Bosea vaviloviae: one gene and its partner. The protein of the gene in region 2 interacts with the protein of the main gene of each other region in a pairwise test. Links are inferred from orthologs where the notes say so. Each region holds a gene or a part of one and is shown on either strand. Other genes may lie near its edges.

Region 1 (10,732 bases), 1.9 Mb from region 2 along the record:
CCGGGCGACCGTGTCGATGACGCGATCGACCTTCATCGCCGGGATCTGGGCGCGCGTGGCCGAGGTCGCAAGCAGGCTGCGCGAGGAGGAGCCGTCATCGACGACGATGAGCCCGCGCCCGGAGATCTCGCGCAGGATCGGCGAGAGCGCGGCATCGTCCGCCGTCAGGCGCCCACCGAGGAAATTGACGATGCCGACATAGCCGGTGAAGCGCCCGAGCACCCATTGCAGCCGGTCGATATTCTCAGCCGCCTTCGGGCCGGTCAGCAGGGTTTGCGGGCCAGGGTCGTTGTCGGGATAGTCGAACGGCTCCATCGGCACCTGGAGAAAAATCTCGTGGCCTTCGCCGCGCGCGCGCTGGACCGTGCGCTCCAGCTCCGGACCATAGGGCGCGAAGGCCAGCGACACCGCCCCCGGCAGCTTTGCGATGGCGTCGGCGGTGCCGCTCTGGCTGATGCCGAGGCCGCCGACGAGCAGGGCGATCCGCCCTGCCGGCTTGGTCGCGGGCTGCGGTCCGAGCGGGCGGGCATAGATCTGGGCGGGCGTCGCCCCGTCGGGGCCGATCTTCGGCAGCAGGCCGTGGCGCGTGCGCTCGACCAGCCGGCTGTCGGGGGAGGAGGCGAGCTTTATCGTCGCGGCGCTGTCGGGAATGGTGATGACGATCGAGCCAGGCGCTTCCGCGCCCGCACCCGGGCGCACCACGGTCACGCCGGCTTCGCTTTCGAGCTGGCTGGCGCTGGTCTGGGTTCGCAGTTCCGGAGTGGAGGCCGCCGGCGTCGGCGATGTCGCTTGCGATTGGGGGCTACGCTTTTCGATCAGCGCCGTCGCCATCGGTTGGCCGCCATCGGGATCGCGGCGCGTCGCGACGAGGAAGAGCAGGGCGGCGACCGCAAGTCCGACAGCGCCGCTCGCGCCCAGGGCAAGCCAAAGGCCCCATGGTTTGCCATGAGGCGCGGGGCGATTCTGGCCGAGCGGCCGATTGAGCTCGGTGAGCGGCGTTCCGGCCAAGGGCAGCCGTCCTCAGCTAAGAGAGCAAAGACCTGAAGCAAGCATGCTGGTCCCCGAGAGCGGGTCCGGTTCCCGGCAGCACGATCGCGCGGCCCGAATCAACGGCCCGCGCGTCTAGTCTTGTCGTGTGGCGAGCCGCCCGTCGAGTGCCGGGCGGCGCGTCTCCCGTGCTCAGTTCGGCTTCGGCGCCTCGGGGGTGGGCGTCGGGGCAGGCGCGGCGGCGTCCTTCTTGACGCCGCGCAGCAGGTCGAGCGCCGCGATCAGCTGCGTGTCCTTCAACGGATCGTTGGGCACGTAGGAGGCCGAGCCGGACTGCTCTTCCTTGCCGTCGACCGTCTTGAGATGGCCCTTGAGCGAAGCCTCGCCCTTGTTCTCGCCGAGCTTGTCCTTGAGCTCGGCCGGGATCTCCTGCGCGACCTCGACATCGGGCGTGATGCCCTTGGCCTGGATCGAGTTGCCGGATGGGGTGTAGTAGCGCGCCGTGGTCAGGCGCAGGCCGCCATTGGCGCCGAGCGGGATCACGGTCTGGACCGAGCCCTTGCCGAAGGAGCGCGTGCCCATGATGGTCGCGCGCTTGTGGTCCTGCAGCGCGCCGGCGACGATCTCGGCGGCCGAGGCGGAGGAGCCGTTGATCAGCACCACGACGGGCTTGCCCTTGGTCAGGTCGCCGCCGGGCTTGGCGTTAAAGACCTGCGTCTCCTCGGCGTTGCGGCCGCGCGTCGAGACGATCTTGCCGCGCTCGAGGAAGGCGTTGGAGACCAGCACGGACTGGTCGAGACGGCCGCCGCGATTGTTGCGGAGGTCGATGACGTAGCCCTTGATCTTGTCCTTGCCGATCTCGGTGTTGACCTTCTCGATGCCCTTGCGCAGGCCCTCATAGGTCTGTTCGCTGAAGGTGCCGATGCGGATATAGCCGACGTCGTTCTCGACGCGTTCCTCGACCGCCGGCACCACGATGGTCGTGCGGGTCAGGGTGAATTCGAGCGGGTCGGTCTTGCCCGGGCGCTCGATCTTGAGCTTGACCTGGGTGTTGATGATGCCGCGCATCTTCTCCACGGCCTGGGTCAGGCTCAGGCCCTTGACCTCGTCGCCGTCGATCTGGCGGATGATGTCGTTGGAGAGGATGCCGGCCTTGGAGGCGGGCGTGTCGCGGATCGGCTTGGCGACCTTGAGGACGCCGTCCTCCATCGTGACCTCGATGCCGAGCCCGCCGAACTGGCCGCGCATGTCGGTGTCCATGTCGCGGAAGCTCTTGGCGTCGAGATAGCCCGAATGCGGATCGAGCGAGGAGACCATGCCGTTGATCGCGGCCTCGATCAGCTTCTGTTCATCCGGCTTCTCGACATAATCGGTGCGGATCTTCTCGAAGATGTCACCGAACAGGTTGAGACTGCGATAGACCTCGGCGGAGGCCGCGACCGCGCTGGTCGAGGTGAACAGCTTTGTCTGGGTGACCAGACCGGTCAGGCCGGCGCCCATGACCGCACCGGCGAAAACGAGGGAAACCTTGCGCATCATCCGCGAACCTTTTCGCCTTGCGATTTCGTCCACCACGGCGCCGGATCGACCGAAACGCCGTCTTTTCTGAACTCTATATAAAGAACCGGTTGTCCGGTCCCAGAACCTACGATCGTCGCGGCAGCTTCCGACGTTTCGCCCATCACCGCAACCGGTTCCCCCGCGAGGACGAACTGATTCAGCGATACATCGATGCGCTGCATTCCGGCCAGCAGCAAATAGTACCCCCCGCCGGCATTCAGGATCAAGAGTTGCCCGAAGGAGCGGAAGGGACCCGCATAAACCACCCAAGCGTCCGAAGGTGCCGAAACTAGGGCATTGGGCCGCGTACTCACAGATATTCCACGCGTCGTGCCGCCTGCGCCGTCACTTTCGCCGAAACCACGCAATTGTGATCCCGCCGCCGGCAGGGGAAGCAAGCCCCGTGCCTCGGCGAAGGCGATCTTGGGCGCGAGCCGTGCGGGGTCCTTGAAGGCGAGCGCGGCCATGCGCTGGCGCTGCTCGCGGGTTTCCGATTCGAGGGCCTGGCGCGCGGTCTCGGCGGCGCGATTGGCCGTCGAGATCTCTTTTTCCATGCGCTCGACAAAATCGCGCAGGGAGCGCGCTTGCGCCGCGAGCTCGCCACCGACGCTGCGCTGCTCCTCGACGTCGCGCGCGGCGCCCGTTTCACGCTCGCGCCTGGCCTCGATCAGCGAGGCCAGGCGCTGACGTTCCGTCGCCAGGCCCTCCAGCTCGGTGGTGATGGCCTTACGGTCCCCGGTGATGTTCTCGCGCAAGCGCACCAGTTCGCCGAGATCGGAACCCAGGATCTCGATTTCCTGGCGCAGATCGGGCACGACCGCGCCCAGCAGCATCGAGGCCCGCACCGCTTCCAGAATATCCTCGGGGCGCACCAGCACCGCCGGCGGCGGACGCCGGCCGATGCGCTGCAGCGCCGCCAGCACTTCGGAGATCAAGCCGCGCCGGCCTTCGAGCGAGCGCCGGATCGCCGCTTCGCTGGATTGCAGCAGGCCGAGCCTGTCCTCGATCGCGCCGATGCGCCGCTCGACGGCCTGGGTGCGCTGGGTCGCCTCGAGCAGGGCCTTGTTGAGGGCGGCGCGGTCGGCGCGGATGCCGGCGATCTCCGCCTCCAGCTTGCCGCGCGCCTCGGCATTGCCGGCCAGGCGCTGCTCGATCGCCTTGAGTTCGGCCTCGCGGGCCTGTTTCTCGACCTGCTTGGCCTGTGCCTCGCGGGTCAATTGCTCGGGATCGGGGGATTGAGCGGCGGCAGGAAGAGAGGCGATGAACAGGGCCAGCGACAGGGCAGTAAGGGCTTTGCGGGCCTGCCTATAGGATGTGCGGAAGCCTTTATCCGGCATGCCGCGATGCCGTGGGCGGGCCGGGCTGCGCCATCCGCGAATCAGGGGCCGGAATAGTTTCATGCGCGATGATAAGGGTGTCCGGCGATGATCGTCATGGCTCTGTAGAGCTGTTCGAGCGCCAGCGCGCGCACGATCTGGTGCGGGATGGTCAAGGCCCCGAACGCGATCGTCAGATCGGCCCGGTCGCGGATCTCATCGCTGAGCCCGTCGGCGCCGCCGATGACGAGGCTGGCGGCTGCCGTGCCGGCATCGCGTGCAGTGGCTATCCTGGCCGCAAAGGCGTCGCTGGTCAGGCTGCGGCCGCGCTCGTCGAGCGCGATCAGAAGTCCGGGCGTGAGCTTGGCGGTGATGGCCTGGGCCTCGTCGCGCTTGCGCTCGTCGGGCCGGCGGCCGCGGCTCTCGGCGAGCTCGACGATTTCCGGGCCGGACAGGCCCAATCCGCGGCCGAGCGCCAGCGCGCGCTCGCGATAGCGCTCGCACAACTCACGTTCCGGCCCGTCCTTGAGCCGGCCTATGGCGATGATGGCGAGGCGCAACGGCGCGCGTCTCTCGTTCTGGAACGTTGGAGCAGAATGCGAAAACCGGTTCCCGCTTTTCGCATTCTGCGTTGGTCAGCTGACGAGGCGCTCGTTGGGCCTGTCGGCGCCCCACATCTTCTCGAGATTGTAGAACTGGCGCACTTCCGGGCGGAAGACGTGGACGATGATGTCGCCGGTGTCGATCAGCACCCAGTCGCAGGCCGGCATGCCCTCGACCTTGGGCGTGGGCAGGCCCGACGCCTTGAGGGCTTCGACCAGGCTGTCGGCGATGGAGGCGACATGACGGTTCACCCGGCCCGACGCGATGATCATCGCATCAGCCAGTGAGGTCTTGCCGACAAGGTCGATGACCGTGACGTCTTCGGCCTTCATCTCTTCGAGAACATGCAATGCGAGGGCTACGCTGTCGGCGGATGGGTTTTCCGACACAGCGGCCTGGGGAAGCGGCTTGGGCTCGGCTTCACCAAGGGTTGAACGGTTCAGTTCCGTATCCTCTCGATCACGACGCGCTCACAGCGCGACCTGATCAAATTACGCTCAGCGGGGCTAAAATTCAATCGGATTCGGCCTGTTCGCGTAATTGCGTGGAGGAGAGGCCGGAGCGGCGGCCGTGCAGGAAGATCCAGGCCGGCGGCTTCGCATCGGCGAGCGCGGCGCCCTGGCTTTCCGAAATCCGCCAGCGCGAGAGCCAGTTGGCGGCGGGCGAGGCGACCGAGCTATGGGTCGAACCCGGCCGGTCGATGATCGCGATCGGCATCATCCGGGCGATCGCGCGCCACTCGTTCCAGCGATGGAAGCTGGCGAGATTGTCCGAGCCCATCAGCCAGACGAAGTGGACGCCGGGGCAGCGCAGCTTCAGCGCGCGCAGCGTGTCGGCGGTGTAGCGGGTGCGCAGCCGCGCCTCGATCCCGGTGACATGGATGCGGGCATGGTCGGCGATCTCGCGCCCGAAGGCGACGCGCTCAGCCAAAGGCGGCAGGGCGGCGTTGTCCTTGAGCGGGTTGCCGGGCGTCACCAGCCACCAGACGCGGTCGAGCTGGAGCCGGCGCAGCGCGGTCAGGCTCGCCATGCGGTGGCCGTCATGGGCCGGGTTGAAGCTCCCGCCGAACAGGCCGATGCGCAGGCCCGGCGCATGGGGCGGCAGCCGCAGGTGATCGCTGCTCAAGGCAAGATTCTGCGTCACGAACGAATCTGGCCGTCGCCATGGACACGATATTTGAACGAGCAGAGCTGCTCGACGCCGACAGGCCCGCGCGCATGCATGCGCCCCGTCGCGATGCCGATCTCGGCGCCGAAGCCGAATTCGCCGCCATCGGCGAACTGGGTCGAGGCATTGTGCAGCACGATCGCCGAATCGACCTCGGCGAGGAAGCGCCGGGCGGCAGCCGCGTCGTCGGCGACGATCGCCTCGGTATGGTGCGAACCATAGCGCTCGATATGGTCGATCGCGGCGTCGAGCCCTGCGACGAGCTTCACCGCGATGATGCGGTCGAGGAATTCCGTCGCCCAATCCTGCTCGGTCGCGGGGGTGACGCGGGCGTCGAGTTCTTGCGTCGCGGCGTCGCCGCGCACGGCGCAGCCGGCGTCGAGCAGGGCGGTGACCAGCGGGGCGAGATGCGTCGCCGCGCAGGCCTCGTCGACCAGCAGGGTCTCGGCCGCGCCGCAGACGCCGGTGCGGCGCAGCTTGGCGTTGAGGGTGATCTCGCGGGCCATGGCGAGATCGGCGCTGGCATGGACATAGACATGGCAGTTGCCGTCGAGATGGGCGAAGACCGGCACGCGGGCATCGCTCTGGACGCGGGCGACGAGGCTTTTCCCCCCGCGCGGCACGACGACGTCGACATGGCCGTCGAGGCCCTTGAGGATTTCGCCGACTGCCGCGCGGTCACGGGTCGGCACGAGCTGGATCGCGTCGGCCGGCAAACCCGCCGCCTCCAGCCCCTGGCGCAGAGCGGCGGCGATCGCCGAGGAGGTGCGGAAACTGTCGGAGCCGGCGCGCAGAATCGCGGCGTTGCCGCTCTTCAGGCAGAGCGCGCCGGCATCGGCCGTGACATTGGGGCGGCTCTCGAAGATCACCGCGATGACGCCGAGCGGTGTCGCGACACGCTCGAAGCGCAAGCCATTGGGCTGCGTCCAGCTCGCCAGCACGCGGCCGACCGGGTCAGGCAGGGCAGCCACGGACGCGACGGCCTCGGCCACGCCGTCGAGGCGGGCCTGGTCGAGCAGCAGCCGGTCGATGAAGGCGGCGTTCTGGCCATTGGCCTTGGCGTCGGCGATGTCGAGCGCGTTGGCTGCGAGGATCTCTGCCGCATTGGCGCACAGGGCCGCGGCCATCGCGACGAGCGCGGCGTCGCGCTTCGTCGCCGGGGCGAGCGCGATCAGGCGCGCGGCGGCGCGCGCGCGCCGGCCGAGATCGCCCATCAGCGCCGCGACATCGCCGCGCTCCTTGTCGGAAGAGACCACGCGCAGGGCGCTCTCGCTCGTCATGACCGGCCTATCCAAACCCTTTATGCCTTCAGACCTTAACCGACGCCCAGACCTTAGCTGACGCCAAGGGCCATGTCGTCCCGGTGGATCATCTCGGCGCGGCCGGGGTAACCCAGGACGGCCTCGATGTCGCGCGAGGCCTTGCCGAGCACCAGCGCGGCCTCGTTTGCATCATAAGCGACGAGTCCGCGTCCCAGCACCGCGCCTTGCGGATCGCGGATCAGCACGGCGTCGCCGCGCGCGAAATCGCCCTCGATCCGGCTGACGCCGACCGGCAGCAGGCTCGCCCCGCCACGCAGGGCTCGTGCCGCGCCCTCGTCGACATGGAGCGCGCCGCGTGGCTCGAGCGAGCCGGCGATCCAGGTTTTCCGCGCGGTCGCGGGCGTGGAGGCGGTCAGGAACCAGGTGCAGCGCGCGCCATCGGCGATGGCACTGAGCGGGTTCTTCCCCCGCCCGTCGGCAATCAGCATATGCGTGCCGCCGGCGGCCGCGATCTTGCCGGCCTCGATCTTGGTGCGCATGCCGCCGCGCGAGAGTTCGGAAGCAGCGCCACCCGCCATGGCGTCGATCTGCGGCGTGATGCGCTCGACCAGCGGGATATGGCGCGCGCCGGGATCGCTGAGGGGCGGGGCGGTATAGAGACCGTCGATATCGGAGAACAGCACCAGCAGGTCGGCGCCGGCCATGGTCGCGACGCGGGCGGCGAGCCGGTCATTGTCGCCATAGCGGATCTCGGCGGTGGCGACGGTGTCGTTCTCGTTGATCACGGGGATCGCGCGCAGATCGAGCAGGCGACCCAGCGTTGCGCGTGCGTTGAGATAGCGCCGGCGCTCCTCGGTGTCGGCGAGCGTCAGCAGGATCTGGCCGGCAGTGAGGCCGTGATGGCCGAGCGCCTCGGCCCAGGTCCGGGCGAGGGCGATCTGGCCGACGGCCGCCGCCGCCTGGCTTTCCTCCAGCCGCAATGGCCCCGAGGGCAGGCCGAGCACGGTCCGCCCGAGCGCGATCGCGCCCGATGAGACGACGAGCACATCGGCGCCGCGCTGGTGCAGATCGGCGAGGTCCTCAGCGAGCGCGGCGAGCCAGGCCTGGCGCAAACGGCCGCGCGCCCGGTCGACGAGCAGGCTGGAGCCGACCTTGACGACGATGCGGCGGAACTGGTTCAGTGACGGCGTCTTCACGGCTGTGACCGGTTTGAACTTTCAGGACTTGTTGAACTTTCAAGACTTGCGGCTCTGGCTGTTGGCGAAAACGGCGCGCTTGTAAAGCGCCGCCGATGGCTGCGCGGCCATGCCTATAGCGGTTTCATCCGCTGTTGCATTGACAATGGCGATTCAAGCGCCCATATGAGGCCTGTCGATATTTAGGCCGAACGACGTGGCCCCGCGCATGAGAGTGCGCCTGCTGACGACCTTCACCGCTCAAAAAATCGAAAATTTGCGCGTGAGCGATCACGCGCTCCCACATACTTAGCGAAAGGTTTCGTTATGGCCGCTGGCACAGTTAAATGGTTCAATTCCACCAAGGGTTTCGGCTTCATTCAGCCGGATGATGGCGGGCAGGACGTGTTCGTCCACATCAGCGCCGTCGAGCGCGCTGGCATGCGCGATCTCCGGGAAGGTCAGAAGATCTCCTACGAGATGGTGCAGGACAAGCGCTCGGGCAAGATGTCTGCCGACCAGCTCCGCGCTGAGTGAGCCGCTAAGCCGCATCTGTCGGCATCGGAATTTGGGTTCGGCGACCACGGATGTACTGGCGCCTGAACCTTCCGGTCCAACGACGATGCGGTTCGATGAGGGGTCGGGGTTCATAGCCCGGCCCTTTTTCCGTCACTATAAACGCAGGAGACAGGCATGCAGGTTCTCGTCCGCGACAATAATGTCGACCAGGCCCTCCGGGTCCTGAAGAAGAAGATGCAGCGCGAAGGCGTCTTCCGCGAAATGAAGCGCCGTTCGGCTTATGAGAAGCCGTCCGAGAAGCGCGTTCGCGAAAAGGCCGACGCCATCCGCCGCGCCCGCAAGGTTGCGCGCAAGCAGATGCAGCGCGAAGGCTTGATCGCCGCGCCGAAGCCCAAGCCGAAGCCGGTCCGCGCTGGAGGCGCAGCGCCTGCGCGTTGATTTGGATACCAATTCGGCGCGATCTGGATTATTGCCCCCTCGCGGGGCACAGATCGCGCCCGTGACAACACGAGAGAAGGCTAGCCTTGAAGAACCCGAACGACCGCAGCTTCACTGATCGCAAGGCCAATTCCGCGGCCGCCAAGCAGGCGCTCCTTGAGCGTTTCAAGGCGAGGCCGGGTCCGGATGACCCGATCATGCAGCAGCGCCGCGCGGAGCGCCAGGCCATTGCCGATGCGCGCGCGGTTCGCGATGCAGAGAAGGCCGCTGCCCGGGCTGAAGCCGAGCGCCTGGCCGTTATCGAGGCCGCCCGCCTCGCCGAGGAAGAGCGCCTGGCCGAGATCGCTCGCGAAGCCGCCCGCAAGGCCGAGCAGGCCCGCCGCGATGCCGAGCGTCCGCGCAAGGTGCTGCTGGAAGCCGTGCAGTACGCCCAGCTCCGCGCCGCCGGCAAGGGCCGCCGCTGATATCACACGATTGCCAGGGCGATCCGGTCCGCTTGGATCGCTCGGTTGCCCTGGATTCTTACTTTTAGCGCATTATCTTTAAGGCGAAGCGGCGCGAGCTGCCTCGCTTGACGATGCTCTAGAGCAGTTTCAGATCCAAATGGATCGTTCAACCGCTCTAGTTCTTTGTATTAAAGCGTTTTCTTCACGCGAACCCGTATCCACTTCGCTCGAAAACGCTCTAGCTGACGGGGTTCTCGCTCGCGGCCGATCGGCGGCAGGAGGCTCGGCAGTCGACGATTCCGGCCTTGGCCCCTACGCCTCGGCCGGCGTGACACGCCTCCTCTCAGAGAGACGGGTCGTTTCGGGCCGCACGGTCCAAAACGCGAATTCGCCTCTCGGCTCAAGCGCAGCATCGGAGCGAGCCGCCATGGCGACGCGAGGACTCTCCGCCGACGAAATCAAGCGGCGGGCGCAAATGGCCTTCGACAAGGCCGACGCACGTAAACAGGAAGCATCGCGCGCGATGGAGGCCGAACAGGCCGAACGCGACGCCGTGATGCAGAAGACGGCCCGTCTTCGTGCGCAGCGCCTCGCCAAGGAAGCGGTGGAAGCCGAGACCGCGGCGATCGTCGCGGCTGAGCAGGCACAGGCCAAGGCCGAGCAGATCGAAGCCAAGGCCGCGGCGAAAGCCGCCAAGACCAAGGCGAGCACCGACAAGATCGCCAAGGCGGCGGAAAAGCTCGCCAAGGCTGCCGAAAAGGCGAAGAAGGCCGCCGCGCGCGTCTAGAGCAGTTTCCGATCCAGTTGGATCGTTCAATTGCTCTAGCTCCTTGTTTTGACGCGTTTTCTTCACGCGAACCGGTATCCACTTCGCTCGAAAACGCTCTGAGCTGTCTGCTTGTCCGAGATCGGACACGATCATTTCCTGGTTCAAGAAAAGCCTGCCCGGCCCCGAGCCCGGCGGGCTTTTCTATTGGGTGTTCGTGAGCATGCCGCCGCCGCCGCGTGCGCTTATCGGGCCGAAGCTCCGTTCAGGGCCACGGCCGCACGGATGAGCGCCTTGAAGGCGTCTTGATCGATGTCATCGCCCTCATGGAGATCGATGGCGCGTCTGGTGTTGCCTTCGAGGCTGGCGTTGAACAGGGCAGACGGATCCTCGAGCGAGGCGCCCTTGGCGAAGGTCAGCTTGACGACGCTCTTATAGGTCTCGCCGGTGCAGATGATTCCGGCGTGAGACCACACCGGCACACCCCGCCATT
Region 2 (10,846 bases):
ATTGGTCGCCGTGCGCGCGATGGTGCCGGTGACGCAGATGCCGCCAAACAGCGAGGACGCCATGTTGGCGACCCCTTGAGCGACCAATTCCATGTTCGAGCGATGCCGGCGCCCGGTCATCCCGTCCGCGACCACGGCCGAGAGCAGCGATTCGATGCCTCCCAGCGCCGCGATCGAGAGCGCGGCGGGCAGAATTGCGATCAGCTTGTCGCGGGTAAAGCCAGGCCAGTGCGGGGCGGGCAGGGCGCTCGGGATGCCGCCGAAGCGCGTGCCGATCGTCTCAACCGACAGCTTCAGCAGGAAGACCAGCGCAGCTGTCGCTGCGACTGCGATCAAGAGCCCGGGCCATCTCGGCCGAATGCGCTTGAGACCCAGGATGATGCCGATGGTGAGCAGCGAGAGCGCCAGGGCCGCGGGATTGAGCGTGCCGAGCGCGCCGATGAGCGCCTCCAGCTTGGGCAGCAGCGCCGCCGGCTCCTTGCCCGGCAGCGTCAGCCCGAGCAGGTCGCGGATCTGGCTGGCGAAGATGATGATGGCGATCCCGGTGGTGAAGCCCACCAGCACCGGATGCGGGATGTAGCGGATATAGGTGCCGAGCCTCAGCAACCCGATGGCGATCAGGAGCGCGCCCGCGATCAGCGTCGCCAGTAGCAGCCCATCGAAGCCATGCTGATCGATCGTCGCCGCGATCAGGACGATGAAGGCTCCCGCCGGCCCGCCAATCTGATAACGGCTGCCACCCAGCGCCGAAACGAAGAAGCCGCCGACGATGGCCGTGAACAGGCCCGCCGCCGGTGTTGCTCCGCTGGCGATGGCGATCGCCATGGAAAGCGGCAGAGCAACGATCGCGACAGTGAGCCCGGCCAGCGCATCGGCCTTCAACCGGTCGAAGCCGTAGCCTTCATGCAGCGCCGAAACGAGCTTGGGGGTGAATTGCGTGAGAATATCGGCGTTGCCGCCACGGGCCGTTTGCTCGGTCATGTCACGCGCCCGCCCCGCATGCGCAAGTTTCGCGAGTCCGACTCGGCGCTGCACGCCGGTCCCCCGCGCAGTCCAGCCGTTGCACGGTACGGATGCAAGTCCCTATGGTCCCGTCTTCAAATCAGGGAGTTGGATTCATGGTCAAGGCCATCCGCGTTCACAAGGTCGGCGGCCCCGAAGTGCTGCAATGGGAAGATATCACGCTGCCCCAGCCGGGGCCGGGCGAGGTGTTGGTCACGAACCGGGCCATCGGCCTGAACTTCATCGACACCTATTTCCGCACCGGCCTCTACGCCGTCCCGCAACTGCCCTTCGTACCCGGCAATGAAGGCGCGGGCGAGGTTCTGGCGGTCGGCCCCAATGTCACCGAGTTCAAGGTCGGCGACCGCGTCGCCTATGTCGCGACGCTCGGTTCCTATGCCGAGGAGCGCATCGTCGCGGTCAATTCCGTCGTGGCGCTGCCGGATGCGGTCACCTATGAGGCCGCCGCCAGCATGATGCTGAAGGGCATGACCGCGGAATACCTGCTCCACCGCACCTATAAGGTGAAGCCGGGCGACATCATCCTCGTCCATGCTGCGGCCGGCGGCACCGGGCTGATCCTGTGTCAATGGGGCAAGGCGCTGGGCGCGACCGTGATCGGCACCGTCGGCTCCAAGGAAAAGGCCACGCTCGCCAAGGCGCATGGCGCCGACCACACCATCCTTTATCGCGAGGAGAACTTCCCGGCCCGCGTCAAGGAGATCACCGGCGGCAAGCTCTGCGCGGTGGTCTATGACGGCGTCGGCAAGGACACCTTCCTGCCCTCGCTCGATTGCCTGAGCCCCTTCGGCGTGCTGGCGAGCTTCGGCAATGCGTCGGGCGCCGTCGAGCCCTTCAATCTCGGCCTGCTCGGGCCGAAGGGCTCGCTCTACGTGACCCGGCCGACGCTCTTCACCCATATCGCCAAGCGCGAGACCATGATCGAGATGGCGGCCAATCTGTTCGGCGCGGTCGCGTCGGGCGCCGTCACCGTGCCGGTCAACGCGACTTTCGCGTTGCAGGACGCAGCCAATGCGCATCGCGCGCTTGAAAGCCGCGGCACCACCGGCTCGACCGTCCTGATCCCCTAGATCCGGATGATTTCAGCTGGGATCACAAAGTGATCCCAGCTGAAATCTGAATCCGTCTCTCATCTAAGAATGAGAGCAGGATCAATGCGAAAAACCGGTTCCCACTTTTTCGCATCCTGCTCTTAGGCGAGTCTCAAAGCCGGTGTGAGAAAAATCGAACCGGCTTTGAACCTGTTCGGCCCGGCCTGCGACCAATGAGGGTCAGCACATGCTGATCCTCATTCGGGAGACAGGTCATGAACCGGACCATTCGTTTCGCGGGGCTCGTCTTAGCTTCGCTCACCATTTCGACAGTTGCCATGGCCCAGCAGGGTGGCGGCGGAGGCCGTGGCGGTGACGGCGGCAATGGCGGCAACGGAGGAGGGGGTGGCGATCCCTCTATCCTGCAGGTGCTGCGCGAGGATCACGCCAGGGCCCGCCTGACCCGTGCGGTCGAGATGCGTCGCGCCGGTACGGGCTGCCTCACCCATGTCTGCAACGAACCGCCGCCGCAGCGTCAGCGGCCCGTGCGCCAGGTCGCGGACACCGGCAATGCCTGCGCCGGTGGTGAGGTCTTCGCGGTGCGCGGCCGGGGCGGCCAGATCATCCGCTATTTCTGCGAATATCCGTGAAGGTCCTAAACCGCGACGCCGTGCAGGTCATAAGCGTCGGCCCGCTCGATCTTCACCGTGACGATGTCGCCGGCCCTAAGCGGCCGGCGGCTCGCGACATAGACATTGCCGTCGATCTCGGGCGCGTCCCATTTCGAGCGGCCCTTGGCGACGGTCGGGCCGGCCTCGTCGATGATGACGGAAATGCGCTTGCCGACGCGGTTCTTGACGATGCGCGTGCTGATCTCGGCCTGCGCCTTCATGAAGCGGTGCCAGCGCGCCTCTTTTTCCTCTTCCGGAACCAGAGCGAGGCCCAGATCATTGGCCGGCGCGCCCTTTACAGGCTCGTATTTGAAGCAGCCGACGCGCTCGAGCTTGGCTTCCTTCAGCCAATCGATCAGGAACTGCACATCCTCCTCCGTCTCGCCGGGGAAGCCGACGATGAAGGTCGAGCGGATGGCGAGATCAGGACAGATCTCGCGCCATTTGCGCAGGCGGTCGAGCGTGCGATCCTGATGAGCCGGCCGCTTCATCGCCTTGAGAACATTGGGAGAAGCGTGCTGGAAGGGGATGTCGAGATAAGGTAGGATCAACCCCTCCTGCATCAGGGGGATGACCTCGTCGACATGCGGATACGGGTAGACGTAGTGCATCCGCACCCAGATGCCCATCTGGCCCAATTCACGCGCAAGCTCGAAGAAGCGGGTCCGAACTTCGCGGTCCTGCCACATCGAGGGCGCGTATTTGATGTCGAGGCCATAAGCGCTGGTGTCCTGCGAGATCACCAGCAGTTCCTTGACGCCGGCCTTCACCAGCTTCTCGGCCTCGCGCAGCACCTCGCCGATCGGCCGCGAGACCAGATCTCCGCGCAGCTTCGGGATGATGCAGAAGCTGCAGCGGTTGTTGCAGCCCTCTGAAATTTTCAGATAGGCGTAGTGGCGCGGCGTCAGCTTGATGCCATGGTCAGGGACAAGGTCGACGAAGGGGTCGTGCCGTGGCGGTACCGCCTGGTGCACGGCCGAGACGACGCTCTCATAGGCCTGAGGGCCCGTGATCGCGAGCACGTTCGGGAAGGCATCGCGGATCTGCTCGGGCTCGGCGCCCATGCAGCCGGTGACGATGACCTTGCCGTTTTCCGACATGGCCGCCCCGATCGCCTCCAGCGATTCCGCCTTGGCGCTGTCGAGAAAGCCGCAAGTGTTGACGATCACGAGATCGGCGCCCGCATGTGACTTGCTGAGCTCATAGCCCTCCGAGCGCAGCGAGGTGATGATGCGTTCGGAATCGACCAGGGCCTTGGGGCAGCCCAGCGAAACGAAAGAGATTTTCGGCGCGACGGCGTTCATCGGCAGGCGACTCGACAATTCTGAAAGGAAGCGGCGCGGCATGGCTCGCGCACGGCGCTTCCTTTGAACCGTTTCAGCCTGTTTGGCAAATCTGGAAGGTTATGCCGCGGCTTCCGTCGAAACCGGACGCGCCTCGTCCTGCGTCCAGTCGGTCATCGAACCATCATAGAGCGCGACCTCCTCGCGGCCGAGCACCTCGGACATCACGAACCAGTTCAGCGCCGCCGTGTGGCCGGTGTTGCAATAGGAGATCGCCGGCCCGTTCGGCACGCCGGCAAACAGCGTGGACAGATCGCGGATTGGCTTCAGAGCGCCTGTCCCGGGGTCGAAGGCTGCGGCATAATCGCGCGAGACCGCTCCCGGGATATGCCCGGCACGCGCTGCCTCGGCGGCCTTCTCGCGGCCCTCGAAATAGCTCGCTGAACGCGCATCGACCAGGGTCGCGAGCTTGCTGCGCGAAGCCACGAGGGTCGCATCGGTGTTGCTGCGCAATTGCTGTTGCATCACGACCGGATAGGGATCGGTCGATTTCGGAGCGGATGGCCCGGTTTCGACCGGGCGCTGCGGATCGGCGCTCCAGGCCTTGAAGCCGCCGTCGAGAATGGCCTGCTGGCCGTGACCGATCAGCTTCAGCGTCCAGTAGACCCGCGCGGCGGCGGCAAAGTCGGTCGCGCTGACGCCGGCCGGCACGATGACGACGTCGTCATGCGGCTTGATGCCGAGCCGTCCCGCGAGCGCGGCCAGATGCTCAAGCGACGGCAGCATCCCCGGCGCATTGCCGACCTTGGCGCGCCAGCCATCGGCGGCATAGTCGCTGTGCACGGCGCCGGGAACATGTCCCGCTTCATACGCCGCCTTGCCGCCGCCATCGACCGAGGAACGGATGTCGACGACGACCAGGTTGCTGTCGCCCAGTCGCTGCCCGAGAGCCTCGGGCGTGATCAGTCCGGAGAATTGGGTTTTGCTCATTCGGCCGCCACCTTCTGCAATTCGTCGACCACATCGAGCGTGTAGCTCATCTCAGCTGTCGCCCCGAGCATGATCGAAGCCGAACAGTATTTTTCCTTCGACAATGTGACGGCCCGTTCCGCCTTCGCTTGCGATAGCCCACGCCCGGTGATCTTGTAGGCGAGGTGGATCTTGGTGAACACCTTGGGGTCTTCGGTGGCGCGTTCCGCCTCGACCTCGACCTCGCAACCGGTGACGCTCTCGCGGCCCTTCCGCAGGATCTGCACGACATCGAAGCCGGTGCAGCCGGCCAGCCCGATCAGCAGCATCTCCATCGGCCGGATGCCGATGTTGCGGCCGCCATATTCAGGAGCGCCGTCCATCATCACGGCATGGCCGCTACCGGCCTCGCCCATGAAGGCCATGCCCTCGACCCATTTCGCCCGCGCTTTCATCGTTCGCTCCTATGCAAATCACCAGAGCAGGATGCGAAAAAGTGGGAACCGGTTTTTCGCATTGATCCTGCTCTCACTTTTAGATGAGAGACGGATTCAGATTTCAGATGGAATCACTCTGTGATTCCATCTGAAATCATCCGGCTCTCGCACCTAGGCTAGCGGCTGGTGAAGGCCGAAGCGAGACCGCTCAGGCTGCCGCGAACAGACTGCCATGGGTGATGCGCAAGCGGATGCGCTCGCCGATCGCCGGCGCGACCTGGCTCGCCAGGTCCACGTCGAGGCGCTTCGCCAGCCCCTGGACCGCGACCTCGGCGCGTCGCAGCGGGCCGTTCCGGCGCAGATGCTCGACGACGCCAGGCAGCGCCAGCGGCAGATCGTCGACGATGCGCAGATGCTGCGGCCGGACATAGAGCGCAGCCTGTCCGCCCTGGTTCTGCGACAACCCGCCCAGCACCGGTCGATCGCCGAAAAAGGCCTGGCTGCCGACGACCTTGACCGGGAGCTTGTTCACCTCGCCGAGGAACTCGCAGACAAAGGGCGTCGCCGGATGGTCATAGACATCATCCGCCGAACCGACCTGCTCGATACGGCCGTCATTCAGGATCGCGACCCGGTCGGCGAGTTCCAGCGCCTCCTCCTGGTCATGCGTGACGAAGACGGTGGTATGTCCGGTGCGGCGGTGCAGATCGCGCAGCCAGGCGCGCAGGTCCTTGCGGACCTTGGCGTCGAGCGCCCCGAAAGGCTCGTCGAGCAGCAGCACCCGCGGCTCGATCGCCAGCGCGCGAGCCAGCGCCACGCGCTGGCGTTGGCCGCCCGAAAGCTGGCTCGGATAGCGCTTGTCGAGGCCGGGCAGTTGCACGAGCTCGAGCAGGTCACCGACCCGCTTTCTGATCTCCGCCGGGTCCGGCCGTTCCGCGCGCGGGCGCGACTTCAGGCCGAAGGCGACGTTCTCTCCGACCGTCATGGTCCGGAACAGGGCGTAATGCTGGAAGACGAAGCCGATCCGCCGGTCGCGCAGCGAGAGATCGCGCATATCGGTCTCGCCGAACAGCACGCGGCCCCGATCAGCCTGTTCGAGGCCGGCGATCAAGCGCAGCAGCGTCGTCTTGCCTGAGCCCGAGGGGCCGAGCAAGGCGACGAGTTCGGCAGGCTGGATGTCGAGCGAGACGCCGCGCAAGGCAGCGAACGCGTCGAAGCGCTTCTCGATCGATTCGATGGTGACTGCGACCGACATGCTTGCGTCCTTCATCAATGGCGGCGGCTGGCGGCGATGGAATCCGAGTAGCGCCATTCCAGCAGCGTCTTGAGCGCGAGCGTGACGAGCGCCAGCCCTGCCAGAAGCGAGGCGACGGCAAAGGCCGCTGCGCTCATGTACTCGTTGTAGAGAATCTCGACATGCAGCGGCATGGTGTTGGTCAGCCCCCGGATCTTGCCGGAGACGACCGCAACCGCACCGAACTCGCCCATGGCGCGCGCGTTGCAGAGCAGCACGCCATAGAACAGGCTCCACTTCACATTGGGAAGCGTGATCGTCAGGAAGGTCCGCCAGCCCGAAGCGCCGAGCGTCAGCGCCGCCTCCTCGTCGGCCGAACCAAGCGATTGCATATGCGGAATCAGCTCGCGTGCGACGAAGGGGAAGGTCACGAACACCGTCGCCAGGACGAGACCGGGCAGGGCGAAGACGATCTGCACGTCATTGGCCTTGAGCCAGGCACCGAAATAGCCTTGCGCGCCGAAGAGCAGCACGAAGACGAGGCCCGAGATCACCGGAGACACCGAGAAGGGCAGGTCGATCAGGCTGATCAGCAGGTTCTTGCCGCGAAACTCGAACTTGGCGATCGCCCAGGCGGCTGCGATGCCGACGACGACATTGAAGGGCACGGCGATACCGGCGACCAGCAGGGTGAGATGGATCGCCGCGACCGCATCGGGCTCGGTCACGGCCGCCTTGTAAGCCGTCCAGCCACGCGCACCCGCCTCGACGAAGACCGAGGCCAGCGGCAGCAGCAGGAACAGCGCGAGAAAGGCGAGCGAGACCGCAATCAGCACAGTCTTGACGATAACGCCTTCGCCGCGGATGCGGCGCATATCACGCTTCCGGGCCGTGTCGGTTCGGAATTGGGGCAGAGTTGCATCAGACATCGCCGAACCTCCGGCGGGCCCGCGCCTGGATCAGGTTGACGAAGACGATGAGGGCAAAGGAGATCAACAGCATCAGCATCGCAACGACGGCGGCGCCGGCATAGTCGAATTGCTCCAGGCGGATCACGATCAGCAGGGGCGCGATCTCCGAGACCATCGGCACATTGCCGGCGATGAAGATCACCGAGCCGTATTCGCCGACCGCGCGCGCAAAGGCGAGGACGAAGCCGGTCAGCAACGCCGGATAGATCGGAGGCAGGATCACCGTGAAGATGGTGCGCCAGCGGCCGGCCCCGAGCAGCGCCGCGGCCTCCTCGACATCGGCCTGCATCTCCTCCAGCACCGGCTGCACGGTGCGCACGACGAAGGGCAGGCCGACGAAGATCAGCGCCACCATCACGCCGAGCGGCGTATAGGCGACCTTGATGCCATAGGGCGCCAGCAAGCTGCCGACCCAGCCATTGGGCGCATAGATCGCCGTGAGCGCGATGCCGGCGACCGCCGTCGGCAAGGCGAAGGGCAGGTCAACCGCTGCATCGATGAAACGACGACCCGGAAACTCGTAACGCACCAGCACCCAGGCGAGGATCATGCCGAAGACGGCGTTGACGCAGGCAGCGAACAGAGCTCCCAGAAATGACAAGCGCAGCGCTGCCAGCGTACGCGGCGAGGTTGTCACTGCCCAGATATCGGCCGGGCCGGCGCTCGCCGCCTTCAGCGCCAGCGCCACCAGCGGCACGAGCACGATCAGGGACAAGGCGCTCAGCGTGATGCCGAGCGCGATGCCGAATCCTGGCAGGATGCTCGGTTGCCGCCAAACTGAGGTCGCCGCCGCCATCAGCTAGCGCGCCGGCTTGTAGAGCTGGTCGAAGGTGCCGCCGTCGCCGAAATGGGCCGGCTGCGCCTTGGCCCAGCCGCCGAAGTCCTTGTCGATCGTGACCAGCTCGAGCTTTGGGAAGTTCGCGATGTCCTTGGGGGCGGCCGCCTCGACATTGCGCGGCCGATAATAGTTCTTCGCGATGATCGCCTGGGCCTTCGGCGTGTAGAGGAAGTCGAGATAGGCCTGTGCCTCAGCCCGGGTGCCCTTGGCGTCGACATTGGCGTCGACCAGCGCGACCGGCGGCTCCGCCAGGATCGAGAGGCTCGGCACGACGATATCGAACTTGTCGGCGCCGAATTCATGCAAGGCGAGGAAGGCCTCGTTCTCCCAGGCCAGGAGCACGTCGCCGATGCCGCGCTGGGTGAAGGTCGTGGTCGCGCCGCGCGCGCCGGTGTCGAGCACGGGCACGTTTGCCAAAAGCTTGCCGATATAGTCGCGGACCTTCGCCTCGTCCTTGTTGAAGGCCTTGTCGGCATAGGCCCAGGCGGCGAGATAGTTCCAGCGCGCCCCGCCCGAGGTCTTCGGGTTCGGCGTGATGATCTGCACGCCCGGCTTGACCAGGTCGCCCCAGTCCTTGAGCGCCTTGGGATTGCCCTTGCGGACGAGGAAGACGATCGTCGAGGTGTAGGGCGAGGAGTTGTTGGGCAGGCGCGTCTGCCAGTTTTCCGGCAGCTTCTTCGAGCGCTGGGCGATGGCGTCGATGTCGCCTGCGAGGGCGAGCGTCACCACATCCGCATTGAGACCATCGATGACGGTACGGGCCTGTGCGCCCGAGCCGCCATGGGACTGGCGGATGGTCGTGATCTTCTTGGCGTTCTTCGCGTTCCATTCGGCGATGAAAGCCGCGTTGAGGTCGCGGTAGAGCTCCCGCGTCGGGTCGTAGGAGACGTTCAGCAACTCGGTCTGGGCGCGTGCGCCGGCCACGACGCCGAAGCACAAGGAGAAGGCCCCGAGCACGAGCCCGGCTCTAAGCACACGGCGAAAGATAGGTTGCGTCATGTCAGGGCTCCGTTGCGGTCAATGCCGGAGGCTCGCTAGGAACCGCCGGCATTCGTTCTTAATAACAAACGAAACGTACTGAATTTTCGCACCAGCCTCAACGGCATGCTGCAGCAGGCCCGTTCCAAACTTGAACCCTATGGGAGAAAACGCGTCTCCCTTGAAGGCGTTCCACCGTATTTTTGGTCAGGCATTTTCCGCGCAACGAGATTTGCGGGCAGATCAGGCATAAATCCAAATAAGCCGTTGTGGCAGCGCCGAATTCAGGCCCGGCGCAAATCCTGCGATACGCTGGTGGCGGCTACCGCCCCCAGCGCATGCCCCACCAGGACGAGCACAGGCCCCTTGGCCGGCAACTGGGTGAGCATATCAGGCAATGTCGCGATCGTCGCGGCCACCCGGACTTCGTCCGGCCGCGTCGCCGCCAGCACGGCAACGGCCGGTGTCTGCGGATCGAGCCCGGCCGCCACGGCGCGGTCGCGGAAGCCTGCGAGCGTGGCGCGGGCCATGTAGATCACCGTCGTCGCATAGGGATCGGCCATGGCCTGCCAGTCGAGATCGTCAGGCAGGTCGCCGCTGCGGGCATGGCCGGTGACGAATTGCAGGCGGCGCGCATGGTCGCGATGGGTCAGCGACAGGCCAAGCGAGGCCGCAGCCCCTTGCGCCGCCGAGATGCCGGGCACGATCGCGACCGGGATATTGGCGGCGGCACAGGCCTCGATCTCCTCGCCGGCGCGGCCGAAGATGCCGGGGTCGCCGCCCTTGAGGCGCACGACATGCTTGCCCTGACCAGCCAGTGCGACGATCAGGGCGTTGATGTCACTCTGTTTGACGGACGGCCCATAGCCGGTCTTGCCGACCAGCATGCGCTTGGCTTCGCGGCGGGCGAATTCCAGCACGCCAGACGAGACGAGGTCGTCATACAAGATGATGTCGGCGCTCTGCAGTGCGCGGATGGCCTTCAGCGTCAGGAGCTCCGGGTCGCCCGGGCCGGCACCGACCAGGGTCACCCGGCCTGTGCCGTCATGGGCGTTTTCAAGTCGGTCGAGCGCGCTGAAGAGGTCGCTCCTGTCGATCTCGCCGGGGTCTCGTTCGGGAGCTGCGATGGCGCGCGCCGTGAAGCGCTCCCAGAAGGCGCGGCGAAGCGCGAAAGGAAGCTCACGCACCTGCACGGCGGGCCGCCAGTCCTTGGCCGCCTGGGCCCAGCTCTTCAACCCGGCCGGCAGCAACCCTTCGATCTTGGCGCGAATCGCCTGCCCGAAGACGGGCGCGGCGCCGTCGGTCGAGATCGCGACGATCAAGGGCGAACGGTTGACCAGCGAACCGAAGGCGAAATCGCAGAATTCGGGCTTGTCGACGACATTGACCGGTACGCCCAGCTGCCGCGCAG

Evidence for each region.
Region 1: the proteins of BHK69_RS19965 (region 2) and BHK69_RS29300 interact in binary tests that used the Escherichia coli proteins (3 or more experiments, as listed by UniProt). The link is inferred for Bosea vaviloviae from one-to-one orthologs.

What each region holds. Positions count from the first base shown.
Region 1 is NZ_CP017147.1:6,309,064-6,319,795, reverse strand. Bases 4,727-7,575 are described here. They hold BHK69_RS29300 (glutamate-5-semialdehyde dehydrogenase), read right to left. Parts: upstream 6,848-7,575; coding sequence 5,606-6,847; downstream 4,727-5,605. Other genes in these bases: proB (glutamate 5-kinase), read right to left, coding at 6,967-7,575; BHK69_RS29305 (nicotinate-nucleotide adenylyltransferase), read right to left, coding at 4,980-5,591; rsfS (ribosome silencing factor), read right to left, coding at 4,727-4,798. Also shown: BHK69_RS29330 (divergent polysaccharide deacetylase family protein), read right to left, coding at 1-1,008; BHK69_RS29325 (S41 family peptidase), read right to left, coding at 1,180-2,523; BHK69_RS29320 (murein hydrolase activator EnvC family protein), read right to left, coding at 2,523-3,884; 23S rRNA (pseudouridine(1915)-N(3))-methyltransferase RlmH, read right to left, coding at 3,944-4,423; more of rsfS, read right to left, coding at 4,499-4,726; more of proB, read right to left, coding at 7,576-8,091; BHK69_RS29290 (cold-shock protein), read left to right, coding at 8,398-8,607; rpsU (30S ribosomal protein S21), read left to right, coding at 8,764-9,027; BHK69_RS29280 (DUF6481 family protein), read left to right, coding at 9,114-9,491; BHK69_RS29275 (hypothetical protein), read left to right, coding at 9,901-10,260; BHK69_RS29270 (DUF1801 domain-containing protein), read right to left, coding at 10,485-10,732. UniProt on the Escherichia coli protein: Catalyzes the NADPH-dependent reduction of L-glutamate 5-phosphate into L-glutamate 5-semialdehyde and phosphate. The product spontaneously undergoes cyclization to form 1-pyrroline-5-carboxylate.
Region 2 is NZ_CP017147.1:4,361,974-4,372,819, reverse strand. What follows is about bases 4,647-7,609. They hold BHK69_RS19965 (sulfate/molybdate ABC transporter ATP-binding protein), read right to left. Parts: upstream 6,670-7,609; coding sequence 5,623-6,669; downstream 4,647-5,622. Other genes in these bases: cysT (sulfate ABC transporter permease subunit CysT), read right to left, coding at 7,570-7,609; cysW (sulfate ABC transporter permease subunit CysW), read right to left, coding at 6,684-7,523; BHK69_RS19970 (OsmC family protein), read right to left, coding at 4,995-5,432; BHK69_RS19975 (sulfurtransferase), read right to left, coding at 4,647-4,998. In the rest of the region: BHK69_RS19995 (SulP family inorganic anion transporter), read right to left, coding at 1-981; BHK69_RS19990 (quinone oxidoreductase family protein), read left to right, coding at 1,119-2,093; BHK69_RS19985 (hypothetical protein), read left to right, coding at 2,330-2,704; 30S ribosomal protein S12 methylthiotransferase RimO, read right to left, coding at 2,710-4,029; more of BHK69_RS19975, read right to left, coding at 4,129-4,646; more of cysT, read right to left, coding at 7,610-8,415; BHK69_RS19950 (sulfate ABC transporter substrate-binding protein), read right to left, coding at 8,419-9,456; siroheme synthase CysG, read right to left, coding at 9,720-10,846. UniProt on the Escherichia coli protein: Part of the ABC transporter complex CysAWTP involved in sulfate/thiosulfate import. Responsible for energy coupling to the transport system.